One region of the Vallitalea maricola genome, then DNA from elsewhere that is predicted to be linked to it. Evidence: riboswitches for the same ligand, from Rfam matches in the RefSeq annotation. Region 1 holds a riboswitch; each other region holds the start of a gene.

What was found. Region 1 has a riboswitch for cyclic di-GMP ahead of AACQ14_RS00400 (hypothetical protein). Riboswitches for the same ligand answer to the same signal wherever they lie in the genome.
Region 2: it holds a riboswitch for cyclic di-GMP, as region 1 does, so the genes downstream of both, AACQ14_RS09190 (uroporphyrinogen decarboxylase/cobalamine-independent methonine synthase family protein) here and AACQ14_RS00400 (hypothetical protein) in region 1, are expected to answer to the same signal.
Region 3: it holds a riboswitch for cyclic di-GMP, as region 1 does, so the genes downstream of both, AACQ14_RS05075 (transglutaminase-like domain-containing protein) here and AACQ14_RS00400 (hypothetical protein) in region 1, are expected to answer to the same signal.

Annotation. Positions count from the first base shown of each region.
Region 1 is NZ_BTPU01000001.1:105,300-107,509, forward strand. Features, by position in the region: gene AACQ14_RS00395 (S-layer homology domain-containing protein) at 1-826, shown strand, start outside; cyclic di-GMP riboswitch class I at 986-1,067, shown strand; gene AACQ14_RS00400 (hypothetical protein) at 1,354-2,210, shown strand, end outside.
Region 2 is NZ_BTPU01000027.1:100,807-103,016, forward strand. Features, by position in the region: gene AACQ14_RS09180 (undecaprenyl-diphosphate phosphatase) at 1-404, shown strand, start outside; gene AACQ14_RS09185 (hypothetical protein) at 449-724, opposite strand; cyclic di-GMP riboswitch class I at 965-1,050, shown strand; gene AACQ14_RS09190 (uroporphyrinogen decarboxylase/cobalamine-independent methonine synthase family protein) at 1,265-2,041, shown strand; gene AACQ14_RS09195 (hypothetical protein) at 2,078-2,210, shown strand, end outside.
Region 3 is NZ_BTPU01000015.1:4,078-6,287, reverse strand. Features, by position in the region: gene AACQ14_RS05075 (transglutaminase-like domain-containing protein) at 121-927, opposite strand; cyclic di-GMP riboswitch class I at 920-999, opposite strand; cyclic di-GMP riboswitch class I at 1,025-1,109, opposite strand; cyclic di-GMP riboswitch class I at 1,142-1,230, opposite strand; gene AACQ14_RS05070 (MBL fold metallo-hydrolase) at 1,360-2,210, opposite strand, start outside.

The DNA.
Region 1 (2,210 bases):
TGATAAAGCTGAAGTACTGCAAGAAGGTGTTGATGCGGGGAAAGCTGTACGATTAACTATTAATTCAGTTATTTTGGTTAACAAAGAATACAAAGTACTAATTAATCATATGACAGATGTAACAAACCAATTTTCAATCTATGATAAAGAATATTTATTTACTGGAAATTATTATACTGTTAAAGATATTGAAATAGAAGCTGTTTTACCAGTTGATGAAAATACAATAATAGCTTATATTAGTAAACCACTTGATGAAGAATATGCTAAGATAGCTAGTAATTACCAAATACAAGGTATTACTACACCATCATTTATGGCTATACCAACAGCAGTCTATTATGACAATGAAAAAGATTCGCATATGATAAAGATTTATTTATCAAAAGATAAAAAATTGAAACAATCCCAATCTTATAAATTAAGAGCTATTACATTAAAGGACACCATGGGTAATGTACAACATGTAATAAAAACAAATCAATTTAATTTCACGTCCAGTAATTCAGTTGATATTTTTATCAATGAAGCCAAAATAATTGGAGATAAGACTATCAAAATAGGATTTAATAAAGAAATTGATTTTAATATTAATAATGTGCTAGCGTCAAATTACAAATTAATATATGTAGAAAATGGCGTAGAATACAGTAAGATACCTATAGGTGCAAATTATATAGATGAAAATACAATTACACTAAACTTTGATGTTTTAAATCTTGAAAAAGACTATAAAATAACATTTTCTAAATTAATTGATTATGGAAAAAATGAAACAGATAATAAAGATGGTAAATATTCTATGGAAGTTACTTCAGGAAATTAAAAGTTATTATATATCCCAATAACGTATGGTTATTGGGTTTTTTATTTCACAAATATATTATTAATATAAAGTTGAAATTTGTTTTAAATATAATATTAGAAAAACATATATTATGTATTGACTATATAAACATCTAATGATATTATTAAATTGTAAAATTAAATATAAGGGCAAACTTACTGAAAAGTAAGGACGCAAAGCTAGAGTCTAAGGTAAATACTATGACAGTTCGGCTGCTTTGAATCATATATATATTCAAAGCAGTTTTTATTTTGTCAAAAACTAGAATTATATAATTTTATAATTATTAGATTCGGAAAATAATAAAGCAATATTGCTTTATTTGTAATATATTTTAATATTAACAACATAATAATAAATATCATCATGTTGACAATATTATATTCAAGATAAGACTGATAATGATTTTCATAAGGTTAACCACGTTCCAAAAAAAACGAGGCTGAAAACAGAGAGCCTACCTCTATAAGAAAGAAGGACAGAAAACTATTATAAGAGGTGATTAGTTGAAAAAGAAGTTTTTAAAGAAATCGTTAGTGTTTTTGTTTGCTTTCATGTACTTAACGAGTAATTTAGTATATGCTCAAACAGAACAACAAGATTTAACTGGTAATATTATAATATCAGAAAATGTAACAGAAAATACAGGAGAGCCAGTGGAAAATCCAGGAGAGCCAGTGGAAAATCCAGAAGAGCCAGCTGAAAATTCAGGGGAGCCAGTGGAAAATCCAGAAGAACCAGCTGAAAATCCAGAAGAGCCAGTGGAGAATCCAGAAGAACCAGTGGAAAACCCAGGAGAGCCAGTGGAAAACCCAGGAGAACCAGTGGAGAATCCAGAAGAACCAGTGGAAAATCCAGGAGAGCCAGTGGAAAATCCAGGAGAGCCAGTGGAAAACCCAGGAGAGCCAGTGGAAAATCCAGAAGAACCAGTGGAAAATCCAGGAGAGCCAGTGGAAAATCCAGGAGAGCCAGTGGAAAATCCAGAAGAACCAGCTGAAAATCCAGGAGAACCAGTGGAAAATCCAGAAGAACCAGTGGAGAATCCAGAAGAACCAGTGGAAAACCCAGAAGAACCAGCTGAAAACCCAGCAGACCCAGGAGAAAATCCAAGTGAGTCAGGGGATAAACTAGATCAATCAGAGGATTTAGATGAACTAGAAAGTGCTAGCAGAGATATGGATATGTTATCCGCTATAATGCTAAATGAAAATGAGTATATTATTAGTTGGATAATTAATAAATCTGCTACATTAGCAGTAAATCAAGTAAGTGGTGCTGATATCAGAGTTGAAAAAGAACAAAATTATAGATATAAGTTAACAGCTACAGCTAATGACGAAAGTCATAGAATTGTAGGTTGGAA
Region 2 (2,210 bases), on a different contig from region 1:
CTTGTAAAGTTAATGATATCTCTGAGCTTACGTATCAGACAGCACTTATAATAGGTTTATTTCAAGTATTATCACTAATTCCAGGAACTTCACGTTCTGGAGTAACCATATTAGGAGCAATACTTATAGGAACATCAAGAACTGTAGCTGCTGAATTTACCTTTTTCTTGGCTATGCCAGTTATGTTTGGTGCAAGTTTAATCAAGATCATGAAATTCGGTTTTGCATTTACAAGTCTAGAATTATTGGTTCTTCTAACAGGAATGATAGTTGCTTTTGTAGTTTCAATATTAGCAATCAAATTCCTAGTAGGATATATCAAAAAACATGACTTCAAAGTATTCGGTTGGTACAGAATAGTGTTAGGAATCATTGTAATCCTATATTTTACAATATTTAAATAAAAATAGCATGATAAGGGGAGTATTCCCTTGTCATGCTTTGTTTTTTATACACGATCTAATCCTTCAGTTTGTTTTTTGACTAAAACACCTTCAGCTATTTCCCATTCTTTTGTCGCTATACCTTCATCATTAATGATGTAGCCGTTACTTGATAAAGGATATAAAAGGTCTTTTGTAAAATTACGTCCAGATGCTTCACATAACCAGTGAGTAGCTGTTTTCATTATTCTATTATAATCGTCTTCTGTTTCAGCAAATTGAAACAGTCTATTACTAACATTATAATAAACCTCATTATCTATTACAGTTGTATCTTCCATTTTCATCACCTCTTAGTTATGTTTTGCTAAGATTGATGAAATTATTTACTTAATACTATAATTGATTTTGGGAAAAATGCTTTTTTTGTAGGGAAATTCTTTTCTCAGCATTCTAAAAGCCAGAGCGAGGATATGAGTTTAAATTACAAAAATAAGTAATCGGGAATCTTTTGTATTTAAAATAAATTGAAAGTAAAGAATAATTATGTTATAATAAGTACAGTATTAAATATTGTTTTATTTAGAAAATAGCAAACCTATTGAAAAATAGGGACGCAAAGCTATGGGTCTAAGGGATTATATCCTAGGACTGCCAGGTTGCCGTATAATAATTTGATGGCAGTCACTATTAATAGTAGCTGTTTTTTTTGTCACATTTTTTTCATTGACTAAAAACGTTATATGAAATGTTATGTGGAGTGTAACAAGTTACCTTTTTTATATTAAAGGAATCTTCCTGCCATAAAATATAGTATATTTTATCATTTTTCTTGATGAAATTATTTTATTTGTTAATTAATAGTTGAAAGAGGGGATATAATGAAAAAAAATGATGTTTTTTATGATAAAGTATTTTTAGTAAAATTTTTGGAACAATTAAATATAGAATTAGAGTATAAGCGATTGGATGGTAAAAATGAAGAGCTGATCGCTGAAGCAGCAAAATGTCTTGCTGAAACTTTTGCAGGGATAACAGTAAAAGAAGAAACAATATCTGAACCGATGGTACAGGCTGTTCACTTATCTATTGATGATTTTAATGAATTTGTTTATAGTTACATGAAAAATGTTGTAGAACAAGGATTGTGTTATATAGCTATAAACAGAAAAAATAATAAAATCATAGGTGTATTAGCATGTGAAGACTTTGATCCAGATGAAGAGGTGCCTCCATTTACAGATAATTTAGAGCCCATGAATAAAATCTGTGAATTACTTGAAGTTCTTGATAAGAGGTTTTTGGATACTATTTATTACAAAACAGATAAAAAAATTAAAAAGAATGATTTTGTACATATGTTTATGATTGGTGTAAAATCAGATAAGCTAAAGAAAGAAATAGCAAAAGACTTAGTGAGAATCTGTCAGGATGATGCAATAAAAAGAGGTTATAAAGGTATGTTTCTTGAAGCTACCAATATCAAATCTGCTACATTAATCTCAAAATATTTTAAGTTTAAACTTGTTCATGATGAAAAAGGAATACTTATCCATACAAAATATGCTGAGACAGAACATTTTAAAGATATACCACCTGAAAAATCCTTGGATTGTAAATTATTCTATAAAGCCCTTGACCCAGAATATGATATTTAATATTAAATAACAAAACATTTAATAGGAGGTATACACATGTATAAAATTGAGGTAAATTCAAGTAAGAAATTAGTATCTTTAGTAGCTGAGGGAATGTTCACAATTGATGAAGCTAAAGATTGTATGAAAGATTATGAAAGTAAATTAAAAATGATTAATGTTAAGGATT
Region 3 (2,210 bases), on a different contig from region 1:
AAATGATATAGAAAAAAGAAATTTATCAGATGTATGGAGATATATAAAAATACTTGTTTAAACTCTAAGTATAAAATTAATTCAAAAATTACTTTGAGAGGGATCAAATATTATTCATTATTAAAATACCTTTTTAGCACTATAATCTGAAGGATCTTTTTCATAAGAAACTTTTACACCTTCTGATTTATATGCTGCATCAATGGTAGTGTCTACAACTATCCAATTGTTATCAACTAACACTTCATTCCAAGCATGATAGACAGAAGTGAAATTACTATCGCCATGAACAAGCTTTGTAGGAATGTTAAGGCTTCTAAGCATAACTGCAAATAGAGAAGCATAATCGTAGCATATTCCTTTTTCACTAGCTAACGTTTCATTAGTTGAAGGTAAATATCTGCTACTAACATTCTTTGCTTTTTCATCATCATATTTAACATTATCGATTATGTAATTATATATAACTTCTATTTTCTCTCTGTCAGTCTTGGCATCTTTAGTTAGTTCTTTAGCTAGAATAGCTGCTTTTGAATCGCTTGTCCAATGTACATTCTGAACACTTGCTAAGAATACTGTATTATTAGTTGTATCATTATGTACTTTACTAGATGTTAACAATTTGTACTTGTTACCATCAGCTCTTTTATATATTCCTACAGTATACTCACCATTGCCCATTTGTAATGGTAGCTCTTCATTTGAAGAATTAAGGTTATAGATATATTTATCCGAACCCTTCTTCACGACAACTTTTAAGTCAGAATAATTAGTAGTATCATAATTGATACTTACTGTGCCGTTATCAGCATTGACCTTTATAATTTCACTCTTAGCAAAAGCGGTTGTCCCAGCTAATGCTACAAAAATTAATGCAACTATAAAAGTTAATACTATTTTTTTCAGTTGTAACTCTCCCTTCGGCATCTGGCTATCTTCATATATGAAGACCCTATAGTTTTGCGTCCCTACCTCACGATAGGTTTGCCATATTCGTGGGAAAGAAAAGTAATAAAACTCTTCTTTCGGTAACTGGCTGCCATATCATTTTTGACTTAGGCCCTTTAGTTTTGCGTCTTCAGCTTTCACTGAATTTGCCACTTCGAGAAAAGATTTGACTACTAGGTAATCAAAGTCTTCCTCTGGTAACTGGCTATCATAGCTTATAATTAAGCCTTAGACCCTATAGCTTTGTGTCACATATTTTCATATGCTTTACGATTTACAGAATAATACGGTCAATACTGCCGACTCTTTGACTACCCTCTCATTGATATTATATCACATATTGTTAATTTGGTAAATATTTCTTTATATATTACATCTAATAAACAATAGATAGCACTAAGTTAATCTGATTCATTGCTCTAATAGATTCTCAGTATTTTCTAACAAAGAATAATCGCCTACTTCACCATGACCAGGAACAATTACATCAACACTTTTTTCACTATACTTTCTTTTTAATTTCTTTATGCTTTCTGACCATCCCATAATATTTGCATCTGCTGTATTACCTAAGTTTTCTGATTCAGCTGATTTCACCATACAACCACCAAACAATACTTTTTTACTAGGGTAATAAACGACAATGTTGTCAGGAGAATGGGATTCTTGTGGATAATAAAGTACTAATTTTTCATCTCCAAAAACAATTTCCATTTCCTCATCAATATCTATATTAACTATTTCAGTAGGCTCTATATACTCAAGTTTAGTGTAAACATCATAATATTTTTTCAATTCAGGATCTTTTAGCCAATCTAAAAAAAGCTTTCTAGCATCTTCTCCTCTTTCTTTAACCATATTTACCGTTTTTGATGTTCCTATAATCTTAATATCTTGTTCAGCAAGATATTTATTTCCACCTAAATTGTCAAAGTGGAAACCAGTATTTATTTCTATAAATTTAACCTCTTGACCTGCTCGTTCTCGGACCCACTCAATAATCTTTCTGGTTGCTTCGTTTTCATAAGGTGTATCAATTAGGGCTACATCACCATTTTTCATTTCAATAATCATAGAATTTCCATCCCATGGAAATTTATGATTTACTACTAAAACCCCCTTCTTAATTTCTTTAATGGTCAAACTATCATCAATATTAACTTCATCATCAATATCTAGCTTATAAATATAGTCATCCTTTTTAGCACTGCATCCAGCGGTAACCATTATTACTATCATCATTACTAATACAAAAAATTTTT